One region of the Kitasatospora sp. NPDC091207 genome, then DNA from elsewhere that is predicted to be linked to it. Evidence: riboswitches for the same ligand, from Rfam matches in the RefSeq annotation. Region 1 holds a riboswitch; each other region holds the start of a gene.
The links. Region 1 has a riboswitch for S-adenosylmethionine ahead of thrC (threonine synthase). Riboswitches for the same ligand answer to the same signal wherever they lie in the genome.
Positions count from the first base shown of each region.

Region 2: it holds a riboswitch for S-adenosylmethionine, as region 1 does, so the genes downstream of both, ACIQTO_RS32695 (IclR family transcriptional regulator) here and thrC (threonine synthase) in region 1, are expected to answer to the same signal.
Region 3: it holds a riboswitch for S-adenosylmethionine, as region 1 does, so the genes downstream of both, ACIQTO_RS17355 (ABC transporter substrate-binding protein) here and thrC (threonine synthase) in region 1, are expected to answer to the same signal.
Region 4: it holds a riboswitch for S-adenosylmethionine, as region 1 does, so the genes downstream of both, ACIQTO_RS06700 (aminotransferase class V-fold PLP-dependent enzyme) here and thrC (threonine synthase) in region 1, are expected to answer to the same signal.

Region 1 is NZ_JBIVVS010000007.1:5,591-8,789, forward strand. It holds gene ACIQTO_RS14550 (trehalose-6-phosphate synthase) at 1-286, opposite strand, end outside; gene ACIQTO_RS14555 (glucosyl-3-phosphoglycerate synthase) at 354-1,382, opposite strand; SAM riboswitch class I at 1,532-1,663, shown strand; gene thrC (threonine synthase) at 1,681-2,961, shown strand; gene ACIQTO_RS14565 (ubiquitin-like small modifier protein 1) at 3,001-3,199, shown strand, end outside.
Region 2 is NZ_JBIVVS010000029.1:10,707-13,905, reverse strand. It holds gene ACIQTO_RS32705 (ferredoxin) at 1-99, opposite strand, end outside; gene ACIQTO_RS32700 (thioesterase family protein) at 434-1,243, shown strand; gene ACIQTO_RS32695 (IclR family transcriptional regulator) at 1,296-2,009, opposite strand; SAM riboswitch class I at 2,209-2,349, opposite strand; gene ACIQTO_RS32690 (TNT domain-containing protein) at 2,528-3,199, opposite strand, start outside.
Region 3 is NZ_JBIVVS010000009.1:71,736-74,934, reverse strand. It holds gene ACIQTO_RS17360 (ABC transporter permease) at 1-287, opposite strand, end outside; gene ACIQTO_RS17355 (ABC transporter substrate-binding protein) at 284-1,939, opposite strand; SAM riboswitch class IV at 2,254-2,363, opposite strand; gene ACIQTO_RS17350 (hypothetical protein) at 3,027-3,185, opposite strand.
Region 4 is NZ_JBIVVS010000002.1:454,292-457,490, forward strand. It holds gene ACIQTO_RS06690 (rhomboid family intramembrane serine protease) at 1-83, shown strand, start outside; gene ACIQTO_RS06695 (Lrp/AsnC ligand binding domain-containing protein) at 125-406, shown strand; gene ACIQTO_RS06700 (aminotransferase class V-fold PLP-dependent enzyme) at 419-1,798, opposite strand; SAM riboswitch class IV at 1,849-1,966, opposite strand; gene trpD (anthranilate phosphoribosyltransferase) at 2,431-3,199, opposite strand, start outside.

The DNA.
Region 1 (3,199 bases):
CGAGCATCCGGACGGCCTGTCCGCCGACCTCGTGGCCGGCGCGGTCGAGGCGGCCGTCCGGGGCCTCCCGGGCGGCGCGGCGGTCGGCCTCGCCCAGTGCCGCGCAGACCCAGACGGCGTGCGGGTCGTCGATCGCGGAGAGCCCCGAGACCAGCCCGCCGCCGCCCCGGCGCAGGGTCAGGGTGCCGTCGTCCCCGGTGCTGAACGACACCGGTCCCCGGTTGGAGGCCACCAGTACGGCGGCGGAACCGGTCGCACTCGAACGTTCGGTCGTGAGATCGCCCATGGTTGGCATGTTGCCGTGGGTCCGGGTCGGCAAACCCCCACCGTGGTTTCCGGCCGTGGCCCCGGACCTAACCGAGGTGGCGGTTCGCGTACTCGGGGACGGTGTGCATCGGGGGCCGTTCCACGGCGGTGACCGGGTGGGTGTGGGCGGTGAAGGCGCGGGTCCGCGGGTCGCGGGTGAACTGGGTGAGCAGCGGGTGGACCAGGTCGGCCGAGGCCTTCAGCCGGTGGGTGCGGTCGAGGCGTTCCAGGGCGGTGCGGTAGATGGTGGCGGCCATCCGGCCGAGTGCCTGGCCGTCCTGGTGGCGGTGGTGGCGTACGCCCACGTCCACCTGGGCGAGGGCGTCCAGGCCGGCGAACTCCAGGGCGTCCACCAGGAGGCCGAGTTCGACGCCGTAGCCGGTGGGGAACGGCAGCCGTTCGAGGAGCGAGCGGCGGGCCGCGTACTCGCCGCCGAGCGGCTGCACGAAACCGGCGAGTTCCGGCCAGTGCAGATTGAGCAGGGGGCGGGCGACCAGCTCGGTGACCCGCCCGCCGCCGGAGGGGACGACGGCGGCGTCCGGGCCGCCCGACGCCACTTCGAGCGGGCGGTCGTACATGGCCTTGACCAGCTGGATGTCCGGCTCGGTGAGCAGCGGGCCGATGATGCCGGAGACGAACGCGGGGTCGAAGGACCGGAGGTCGGCGTCGACGAAGCAGACGATCTCGCCGCTGGTGACCAGCAGCGAGCGCCAGAGCACCTCGCCCTTGCCGGGGGCGGCGGGCAGCCGGGGCAGGATGTCGTCCCGGTGGACCACCCGGGCGCCCGCCCCGGCGGCCGCGGCGGCGGTGCCGTCCACGGATCCGGAGTCGACGACGACGAGCTCGTCGACCAGGGGCAGGCGTTCCATCAGCTCGCGGCGCACGGTGCGGACGATGTCGCCGACGGTGGCCTCCTCGTCCAGGGCGGGCAGCACCACGCTGACGGTGCCGGCCGGGCCCGCCGCCCGCTTGGCCTCCAGCAGGGCGCGCACCGGGCGGTCGGCCGCGCTCCACGAGCGGCGGCGCAGCCAGGACGCCGCCTTCGGGAGGAGCGCGGGAGTCGGTTCGGCGGGCACGGAGCACTCCTCGGCGGATCGGGGTGGGACGGGGCATCTCGCGTGGCGGACGGTCCCGTTCAGGGTTGACGCCTTCGGATACAGTCTTCGTACAGCGATCGGACCTTCGCACGCCGGGGTCACCGCTGAGCAGGACCACAACTTCACAGAGCTCATCCAGAGGGACTGAGGGAACGGCCCGTTGACGTCCCGGCAACCTTCTCGCACGGCAGGCTTCGGCCCCGGCGGGACAGGTGCCAATTCCGTCCTGTGGCGCGCCCGCGTCACGGGGAAGATGAGGAGAGAGGCCTCCGCCATCATGGCTATCGACACCGCCGCACCCGCCACCGTTGATCTCGGCCCCGCCGTCGCACTGTCCTGTCGGGAGTGCGGTACCCGGTTCCCGCTCGGTCCCAGCTTCGCCTGTGTGGAGTGTTTCGGGCCGCTGGAGATCGCCTACGACTTCGGCAGCGAGGGTGCGGAGGAGCTCCGCAAGCGGATCGAGGCCGGTCCGGCGTCGATCTGGCGCTACGCGCCGCTGCTGCCCGTCCCGGCCGATGTCGCCGGCAAGCCGAACCTCAACCCGGGGTGGACCCCGCTGGTGAAGGCGGACAACCTGGGCCGCGAGCTCGGCTTCACCGCCCAGCTGCACATCAAGGACGACTCGGGCAACCCGACGCACTCGTTCAAGGACCGCGTGGTCGCCTGTGCGATCGAGGCGGCGCGGGCGTTCGACTTCACCACCCTGTCCTGCTCCTCGACCGGCAACCTGGCCGGTGCGGTGGGCGCGGCGGCGGCGCGGGCCGGTTTCAAGTCCTGCGTGTTCATCCCGCACGACCTGGAGCAGGGCAAGGTCGTCATGGCCGGTGTCTACGGCGGCGAGCTGGTCGGCATCGAGGGCAACTACGACGACGTGAACCGCTTCTGCTCGGAGCTGATCGGGGACCCGGCCGGTGAGGGCTGGGGCTTCGTCAACGTCAACCTGCGCCCGTACTACGGCGAGGGCTCCAAGACGCTGGCGTACGAGATCTGCGAGCAGCTCGGCTGGCGGTTGCCGGAGCAGATCGTCATCCCGATCGCCTCGGGTTCGCAGCTGACGAAGATCGACAAGGGCCTGCAGGAGCTCATCAGGCTGGGCCTGGTCGAGGACCGCCCGTACCGGATCTTCGGTGCCCAGGCGGCGGGCTGCTCGCCGGTCTCGGCGGCCTTCAAGGCCGGCCAGGACGTGATCCGGCCGGTCAAGCCGGACACCATCGCCAAGTCGCTGGCGATCGGCAACCCGGCCGACGGCCCGTACGTGCTGGACATCGCGCGCCGCACCGGCGGGGCCGTCGAGGACGTCACCGACGTCGAGGTGGTGGCCGCGATCAAGCTGCTGGCCCGGACCGAGGGCATCTTCGCCGAGACCGCGGGCGGGGTGACCGTCGGCGTGCTGAAGAAGCTGGTGGAGACCGGGCAGCTGGATCCGGCCAAGGAGACCGTCGCGATCAACACCGGTGACGGCCTGAAGACGCTGGACGCCGTCTCCGACTCCGGGATGACCGCCGTCATCCGCCCGACGCTGGCCTCGTTCCGCGACGCCGGCCTCGCGTCCGCCTGACCCACCCGCAGCCCCGTCGTTCCGCCCGAGGAGACCCCCATGAGCGCCACCGTCCGCATCCCGACCATCCTGCGCACCTACACCGGCGGTGCCGCCGAGGTGGCCGCCGAGGGCGCCACCCTGGGCGACGTCATCGCCGACCTGGAGAAGAACCACGCCGGGATCGCCGCCCGGATCCTGGACGACGCCGGCAAGCTGCGCCGCTTCGTGAACGTCTACGTCAATGACGACGACGTCC
Region 2 (3,199 bases), on a different contig from region 1:
GAGCAGCGCCTCGTCCCCGTGCATCCGGAAGACGTCGGGCGCGAGGAAGGCGCACTGCGCGTACCCCTGGCAACGATTGAGATCAACGACCACCCTCACCCGGGCACCACCCTCACGACACGCGGTCAACGTCCACGCCAGCCTCCGTCGCCGCGGCCGCCGCCGCCCGTTGTGGGACCCCCATCGAGTGACCCGCTCGGGCACGGCTCCGGAGGTCGGCACGGGTCACAGGTCGGCACGGGTCACGGGTCGGCACGGGCCGGGGCCCCTCACGCGCGGCCGCCCGGCCCGGCGGCCGCGCGTCGGTGTGGTGTCCCTCACCCTTTCGGCTCCCCGACCGTTCGGCCCCCTACGATCTTCCTCGGCGCGGGCACCCACCGGACCGTCCCGCCGCGTCCCGCGCGTTGTCGTCCACCCGAGGAGAACCGCCCCCGTGACCACCGGCACCGTCGCGCCCGACAGCTACTACCAGCGGACGGACGAGCACCGCTACAAGCCCACGGCCCACGCCGGCGGCGCCTGGCACAGCGGGGAACAGCACTTCAGCCCGCTGGCGGGCCTCGTCGCCCACGCGATCGACCGGTTCCGCGCCGCACGTCCGGACGACGGGCTGGCCCTGGCGCGGATCAGCTACGACATCCTCGGGCCGATCGCCCTCGACGAGTGCGAGATCAGGGTGGAGAGCGTGCGGCCGGGCCGCACCATCGAACTGGTCGAGGCCGTCGTCCTCATCGGCGACCGCGCCGTGGTCCGGGCCCGGGCCTGGCTGCTCGCCGTGGGCGACACCGGCGCGGTCGCCGACAGCCCCCACGAGCGGATCTCCCCTCCCGAGGCCGTCGCGCCGTGGGACATGAGCGCGCAGTGGGACGGCGGCTTCGTCTCCTCCGTCGAGGTCCGCCGGGCCGCGGCCCGGCCGGGCCGCTCCGTCGCCTGGATCTCCAGCCGGCTGTCGCTGGTCGCCGGCGAGCCCAGCACCCCGCTCGCCTCCTACCTCGCCCTGGTGGACGCCGCCAACGGGATCGCCGTGCAGCAGCCGCCCACCGCGTGGATGTTCCCCAACCTCGACCTGACCGTCCACTTCCACCGGCAGCCCCGGGGGCCGTGGACCGGCCTGGACACCACCGTCAGTTTCGGACCGGCCGGCCACGGCCGCACCAGCTCCGTGCTGCACGACCTCGACGGCCCGGTGGGCCACGCCGAGCAGATCCTGACCGTCCGGCCGCTGCCGCTGCCCGGCTCGTAGCGCCGGACAGCGGGAGCGCCGGCCGGTCAGGCCGGCGCGGGGAACCGGCCGGTCAGGGGTGGCACAGGGCCTCGGTGAGGCGGTGGGCCGCCTCGGTGACGGCCCGGGAGAGCTGGGCACCGGGGTGCCGGGTGAGCCGTTCGATCGGGCCGGAGACGGAGACCGCGGCCACCACCCGGTCGGACGGGCCGCGGACGGGCGCGGAGACGGACGCGACCCCGACCTCGCGTTCGCCGATGGACTGCGCCCAGCCGCGGCGCCGCACACCGCTGAGGGCGGTGGCGGTGAAACGGGCGCCCTGCAACCCGCGGTGGAGCCGCTCGGGCTCCTCCCAGGCGAGCAGGATCTGGGCGGCGGAGCCGACCTTCATGGGGAGGGTGATCCCCACCGGCACGGTGTCGCGCAGGCCGGAGAGCCGCTCGGCGGCGGCCACGCAGATCCGGATGTCGCCCTGCCGGCGGTACAGCTGGGCGCTCTCACCGGTGACATCGCGCAGCTGGGCGAGGATCGGGCCGGCGGCGCCCAGCAGGCGGTCCTCACCGGCGGCCGCCGACAGCTCGGAGAGCCGGGGGCCGAGGATGAACCGGCCCTGCAGGTCCCTGGCGACCAGGCGGTGCTGTTCGAGTGCGACGGCGAGCCGGTGGGCGGTGGGCCGCGCCAGGCCGGTGGACGCGACGAGGCCGGCCAAGGTGGCGGGACCGGCCTCCAGGGTGCCGAGGATCGAGGTGACCTTGTCGAGCACACCGACGCCGCTCGTGTTTTCCATGAATGGGTACTCCGTCTCAAATCCCGTGAGCAGCGGGTGGGATCCGCTCACGGAGGCTCCGTGCGGGGAGCCGGGGGGGTGGTCAGCGAGGGCGGGCCGAAGGGGTCGGCGGATTGCCTGCGCCGGGCACGAGACGGGTACGCGGAAGGACCGGGACGGGAAGCGCCCGGACGAAGGACAGCACTGAGAGCACCGTGTCTCCTCATCTTTCCCGCGCCACATTGGCGACAGGCCGGAGTTGGCACTGCTCCCGGTCGGTGCGGCGTACTTCGGACGCCGGGTCGACCGGGGAGTTGCCGGGGCTTCGTAGGGCCGGTCCCTCCACCCCTCTGGATGATTCGCGTGGAACTTTACAAGATCCCCCCAACCACCCTCCAAACCGCCCCCCACCCTCGGCCGCGGGACGTGCTCCCCGGACCGCTCGCCCGACCGGTACCCGCCCGGTGCGAGAGCACGCGTTCGGCGCGGACGGCGCGGCACCCGCGTGCCGCCGTCCGCGCCGTCGCCGCGCTCGACCGTCAGGCTCCGGTGGGCGTCACCGCGCACTCGTCGTCGGCGACGATGTCGAGGTACCTCTCGTCGACGAGGACGTTGATCTTGTACTCCTTGTCGCCGAGCTCCTTGGGCTTCCGGTCCTTGTCGAGCCACTCCTGCACCCCGCCACCGGGCATCGCGAAGGCGGCCGCGGTGTGCCCCCGCCAGACGTCGAACGGCTTCAGGACGACCAGGCAGTGGTAGCTCCTGCCGTCCTCGTTCGCGTCGCCGTTGAGCGCGTCCGGCGTCACCGAGCGCTGGACGAACGGTGTGCCGGGATCGGCGAAGTAGCCGCCGTGGAGCGCGCCGAAGCGGTCCAGCTTGGTGCCGGCCGGCACCGTCCACAGCGTCTTGTCGACCACGCCGTTGACCTGTTGGAAGCCGCGGTCGGGCGGGTACACCCAGACCTTCTCCGGGCTCGGGTCGGCGTACAGCTTCACGAAGTTCTTGGCGCTGAGCCCGCCGAAGCGCTGATAGCCCCTCAGCATGACGGCGACCGGATCCGTGTTCGGCAGGGCGGCGGGCCCGAGGCGGCGCTGTCCGCAGTAGTACCGCTCCGGATGGGGGTCCGCCGGTGCGTCCGGGCACTCGTCGGCGCTGACGAGTGTGGTCTTCACCGGCCGGGCGACCGCGTCTCCCGCGACCGCGACGCCGGT
Region 3 (3,199 bases), on a different contig from region 1:
CCGGTGAACACGGCCCGCAGGTAGTCGAGGTACTGGGTGAGCAGCGGCTGGTCGTAGCCCGCCCGGTGCAGTCTGTCCTGCAGTTGGGCCGGGGTCAGCCGGTCGCCGAAGGCGGTGGTGATCGGGTCGCCGGTGGCGCGCATCAGGAAGAAGACGACGCTGACCAGGACGAGCACGGTCGGGACGATGAGGAGGAAGCGGACGACCAGGTAGCGGGCGAGGCCGTACCCGGCGGCGCCGCCGGCCGAGCCGACGGCGCCGGAGGTGTCCTGCGGGTGAGCGGTCACTTCTTCGAGAGCTCCGCCCAGCGGAACTGGTACGCGCTGGTGAGCTTCTCCGGCACACCCTCGATCCCGGCCCGGGTGACGATCGCGGTGGAGCCCTGGAGCAGCGGCAGCAGCGGCAACGCGGCAGCGGTCGCGTCCTGCGCCTGCTGGATCAGCGCGGTGCGCTTGGCCGCGTCGGTCTCGGTCTCCTCCTGCTTGATCAGCGCCCGCACGGCGGGGTCGGCGTAGCCGTTGTTCACCCAGTTGTTCTCGGCGTAGAAGGAGGAGAGGTAGTTGTCGGCGTCGAGGTAGTCCGCGTACCAGCCGAGCTGGTACAGCGGGTACTGGTCGGCGACGCGCTCCTTGCCGTACTGGGCCCAGGCGGTGGACTGCAGCTCCACCTTGAACAGGCCGGTGGCCTCCAACTGGGTCTTGATCAACGCGTACTCGTCCGCCGACGACGAGCCGTAGTGGTCGGGGTTGTACTGCAGGTTCAGGGTGACCGGGGTGCTCACGCCCGCCGCCGAGAGCCGCTGCGCCGCCGCGGCCTTGTCCGGCCCGCCCTTCTTGTCGCCGTAGAGCGACGTGAGGGAGGGGGTGGCGCCGGTGATGCCGTCGGGGACGGAGCTGTAGAGCGGCTGGAAGGTGTTCTTGTAGACCTGCGAGGCGAGCTGGGACCGGTCGATCGAGTCGGCGACCGCCTGACGGACCGCCAGGGCCTTGGCCGGGGCGGCCTGTTGGGTGGCTGAACCGAAGGGCTGGGTCTTGAGGTTGAAGACGATGAACCGGATGCCGTTGCCGGATCCGGTGTGCACCGCGATGCCCTGCTTGCCGGCCAGGTCCTGGAGGTCGGTGATCGGCAGGGTGCGGTAGACCACGTCGATGGTGCCCTGCTGGACGTCGAGCTTGAGATTGCCGGCGTCCGTGTAGTACTTGAGCTGCACGTTCTTGGTCTTCGGGGTGCCGAGCTGCCCCTGGTAGACGGTGTTCGCGGTGAAGGAGACCAACGCGTTCTTCTCGTAGCTGCGGATCGCGTAGGGGCCGCTCCAGGGCTTGCCCGCGACAACGGCCGCGTCGTCGAGGACCTTGTCCGCGGGGAACACCTCCTCGTCCACGACATAGCCGGCCGCGGTGGAGAGGACCTGCGGGAACAGCGTGTCATTGGCCGACTTGAGGGTGAAGACCACCGTGTCCCGGTCCGGCGCCGCCACCGAGAGGAGGTTGTAGAGCAGCGAGGAGGGACCGTTCTTGTCCGCGATCGCCAACTGCCGGTCGAAGCTGAACTTGACGTCGGAGGAGGTCAGTTCGTGCCCGTTGGCGAATGTGAGGCCCGGCTTCAGCGTGACCGTCCAGGTGGTGGGGCCGGTCAGCGCGATCGCGGACGCGAGGTCCGGCGACACGTCCGACGAGCCGTTCCTGGCGCTGAGCAGGGTCGCGTAGACCTCGCTCTCGATCGTCCCCGACCCCGCGTCCCAGGAGCCGGCCGGATCGAGGCCGGTCACCTGGTCGGTGGTGCCGATGGTGACGGCCTTCGCCGCCGCGCCGCTGGTGCCGCCGGCCGTCCGGGAACTGGTGCAGGCCGTCAGGGCCACCACCGCCGCCGTGCCGAGGGCGATGACGGCGAGGCTGTGTCCGGCCGAGCCGGTTCCGGTGCTGCTGGTGAGAGATGACATGGGAATTCCCTGCTTCCGCACGCGTGTTGGACGCGAGTGCGCCGGCCCCGGGGCCGCTCCCGGGGCCGCTCCCCTGGCCTGGGGCCTGGGGTTCGGCCCGGGATTCGGGGCCTGGGGTGTGTGGCCGTACCCGGGATCGGTTCGGGGCGGCGCGCATCGCGAAGAGGTCGATCACTGGACCGGTCCGGCCGGGCGGCCGTCCGGTGGTCAGCGACGACAGAGCGCGCTGGAGACCAACAGCAGGTCGATGTGGCGGCGGCTGAACAGCCCTGCCATGTCGGCCTCCTGGTCTTGGCTCCGGACCATGACCGGAGCGATCGCGCTTGCGGAACGGGACGTCCACCGAGCCTTCACCTGGAGCACCCCACCGCGTCAGGGGGTTGCCGTCCGGCCAGCCAGGGCTTGAACACCGGAACTCGTGGCGCGCTGGAACCGTAGATCAACAAAAGTGCCCGCGTCAATGGCTGTTGAGGTCCGGTCAGGAGATCGGCGGTCGGGCTCGGCCTCGGGTCGGTGTCCGGCGGGGCCGGGTCCTGGCTGCTCAGCGCGTCGCACCAAGGCCGTCGCGGATGTCACGAGCACCGTCGCGGGTGTCACGCCGGTCACGCGTGTCACGGCTGTACCGGGACCGGCCGCCTTTCGGCCGCGGGCCCGCGTCGGCTGCGGCTGCGCGGGCTGCGGCAGCGGCTGGGGGCTCGGGGGCGCCTTCTCCGTGCCCGCCGTCCGGCCGAGCCGCTTGCGGCCGCGCACGACCAGGGTGGTGTCCACCAGCGCGCCGGCGGCGGCCTGGAAGGCACGGGCGGAGCAGGCGTTCAGCTCCTCCAGGGTGCGACGGTTCGATTGACCGAGGATGTCGCGGCTGCCGGAGGGGAGAGCGCGGTGACGAACGGCCGGCTCGCGACCGAGCGCCCGCAGGGCCTCCGCGCGCTCACGCGGCGCGACGGCGAGCCGGAAGCGTGACCCGACGGGGAACCCAGGACTCGGGTTCCACCCCGGAGCCGCGGGTGCAGGACGTGGCAGGACACCACGCGGGCGAGCCGGCGGCGGGCGGCGGTCTCCCCGACCCGCGGTTCGCGGGCCGGCCGGGTCATCGACATCCGGGCGTCGCCCCGCCCAGGGCGACGAGCTGCTCGTCCAGCTCGTCGACGGGCAGCGGCTCCGGCAGCGGGCGGCCCTCCACGACCGCGCGGCGCAGCGTGGTGGGCTCGCCGTCGAAGGGGCGCGCGGTCTCCCGCCTGGTCCCCACCCTCCACCCCACGA
Region 4 (3,199 bases), on a different contig from region 1:
ACCTGGTCCATGTGATCGGCTTCTCGGCGGGGTTCCTGTACGCCTGCACGCTGGCCACCCGCCCCTCGCGACGGCCCGGCTGACGCCCGATACCCTGGCGACACCTCACAAAGGAGCCCGAACAGTGATCACCGCCATCGTCCTGATCAAGACCAGCGTCGACCGCATCCCGGAGATCGCCGAGGCGATCGCGGCCATCGAGGGCGTCAGCGAGGTCTACTCGGTGACCGGCGGCTACGACCTGGTCGCGATGGTGCGGGTGCGCCGGCACGACGACCTGGCCGAGGTGATCCCCGGCCGGCTGAACAAGGTCCCGGGCGTGGCCCACACCGAGACCCAGATCGCCTTCCGCACCTACTCCCAGCACGACCTGGAGACCGCCTTCGCGCTCGGCCTGGGCGAGTAGCCCCTCCCCCGCTCAGCCCTCGCGCCGGCCCCTGTCGACCTGCACGGTGGCGACGCAGCGGCCGCCCTCGTTGCGGTAGTTCCAGGCCGCGCCGTCCGTGACCAGCTCGCGGACGGCGGTCAGGAACCGGTCGATGTGCTCGTCCGGGGTGCCCGCGCCGAAGCTGACCCGGATCGCGTTCAGGCTGCGCTCCCCCGGCAGCGACGCCTCCGGCGCGCCGCACTCGGACGGCGCCACGTCCTCGTCGCCGAGCAGGGTGCGCACCAGCGGGTGGGCGCAGAACAGGCCGTCGCGCACCCCGATGCCGTACTCGGCGGAGAGCGCGGCCGAGAAGTGCGAGCTGTTCCAGCCCTGGACGACGAAGGAGAGCACGCCCACCCGGGCCGAGTCCGCGCCGAACAGGTTCAGCACCCGCACCTGCGGGACCTCCGCCAGACCGGCCGTCAGCCGGGCGATCAGCTGCTGCTCGCGGGCCTCCAGCGCGTCGAAGCCGGCTTCGGTCAGCGCCCGGCAGGCCGAGGCGATGGAGTAGGCGCCGATCACGTTCGGCGAACCGGCCTCGTGCCGGGCCGGGCCGGTGTGCCATTGCACGGCCACCGAGCCGTCGGCCTCCCGGGCCACCGTACGGGTGGCGCCGCCGCCGGCCAGGTACGGCTCGGCCTCGTCCAGCCAGTCGGCCCGGCCGGCCAGCACGCCGGCGCCGAACGGCGCGTAGATCTTGTGCCCCGAGAACGCGATCCAGTCCACGCCCAGCTCGCGCACCGAGACCCGGTGGTGCGGGGCGAGCTGCGCGGCGTCCAGCACCACGCGGGCCCCGTGCCGGTGGGCGGTCTCGGTCAGCTCGGCGACCGGCCACAGCTCGCCGGTGACGTTGGAGGCACCGGTGACGCAGAGCAGCTTGGGGCCCTCGGGGGCCTCGGCCAGCGCGGCGTCCAGGGCGGCGACCGCCTCGGCCCGCGAGCGCGGGGCGCGCAGGTAGGTGACGCTCAGGCCGGCGTGGCGCCAGGGCAGCAGCGAGGCGTGGTGCTCGGTCTCGAAGGCGAAGACCCGGGTACCGGCCGGCACGGCACCGGCCAGCAGGTTGAGCGAGTCGGTGGTGGCCCGGGTGAAGACCACCTGGTCGCCCTCGCGCAGGTCGAGGAAGTCCGCGACGGTGCGGCGGCTCTGCTCGAAGAGGTCGGTGGAGAGCTGGGAGAGGTAGCCGGCGCCGCGGTGCACGCTGCCGTAGTAGGGGGCGTAGGCGGCGACGTCGTCCCAGACCCGCTTCAGTGCCGGGGAGCTGGCGGCGTAGTCGAGCGCGGCGTAGGTGACCTTGTCACCGTTGACCAGCGGGACCTCGACGTCGTGGCCGAGAACGGGGAGCGGGGCGCAGGTTTCGGTGGCGACGGACATGGGAGTGCACTCCTTCGACGGGTAAGGACCCCGGAGTGCGTGTCAGCCGGCGTCCGCGCTTGTCGCGCGGACGGATTGCCGCGAGACCCGGTCCTCACCCAGGGCACCCCGCCACGGACGGAGGGTTGCCGGACAGCCAGCTGGGGCTTTGCACTGTCACTCATGACCTGGCGAAGACTCTAGGTCGCGTCCGCCGGGTGGTCAAACAGGTGTCCACGATCCGGGCTGTGTTGTCGCCCGCTCGCCTCCGGGCCGCTCTCGTCCGGTGCCGACGGTCGGCGCTCCAACGCCGCTCGTTCCTCGCGGCGTCCTCGCTTCTCCCTTTCGGCACCGGCGCGGCCCTTCGGCTCGGGGCGGAGTCGGTCGGGGCCGGGGTCAGAGCCGGTGGCCGGGGTTCGGGCGCCGGGTCGGGACCGGGGCTCAGGCGCCGGGGCCGGAGGCGGGGTTCAGGCACCAGCGCCGCGGTTCGGACGCCGAGGTCGGGATCTCGGGTTCGGGCGCCGGGGTCGGGATCTCGGGTCCAGGGCCGGGGGCCGGCGGGCGGGGCGGCGGGGCGGGTGTTCGCTCGGCTGCCGCGGTCCGTGGGGTACGCGAAGGGCCCGCGGGGCGTCCCCGCGGGCCCGGCCGGCGTCTCACGCCTTGGCGGTGGCCTCCGCCCAACGCCGCAGCAGGTCCTGCGCGGCACCCGAGTCGATGGCGGCCGCGGCCCGTTCCATCCCGGCCGCCAGCTGCTCGGTGAGCGGCGCGTCGGTGAGGTCCAGCGCCACCAGCGCCGTCGCCGTGTTCATCAGGACGGCGTCCCGCACCGGCCCGCGCTCCCCGGCCAGCAGCCGGCGGGCGACGTCCGCGTTGAAGGCCGGGTCCCCGCCGCGCAGCGCCTCGATGCCGACCAGTTCGACGCCGACGTCACGCGGGTCGAAGGAGGTCTCGGTGACCTCGCCGTCGCGCACGATCCAGACCCGCGAGGTGGTGGTGACGGTCAGCTCGTCCAGGCCGTCGTCGCCGCGGAAGACCAGCGCGGTGGAACCGCGCCGGGCCAGCACCCCGGCGATCAGGGAGGCCAGCCTGGTGTCGAAGCAGCCGATCGCGTGCGCGGTCACCTTGGCCGGGTTGGTCAGCGGGCCGAGGGTGTTGAACGCGGTCGGCACCCCGAGGCCGCTGCGGGCGGGGGCGGTGTGCCGCATCGCGGGGTGGAACTTGGCCGCGAAGCAGAAGGTCAGCCCGACCTCCTCGGCCACCTCGGCGACCCGCCGGGCCGAGAGGTCCAGACTGACGCCGAGCTTCTCCAGCACGTCCGAGGAGCCGCTCGCCGAGGAGGCGGCCCGGTTGCCGTGCTTGACCACCTTGGCGCCGGCCGCCGCCGCGACGATCGCCGACATGGTGGAGATGTTGACGGTCTTC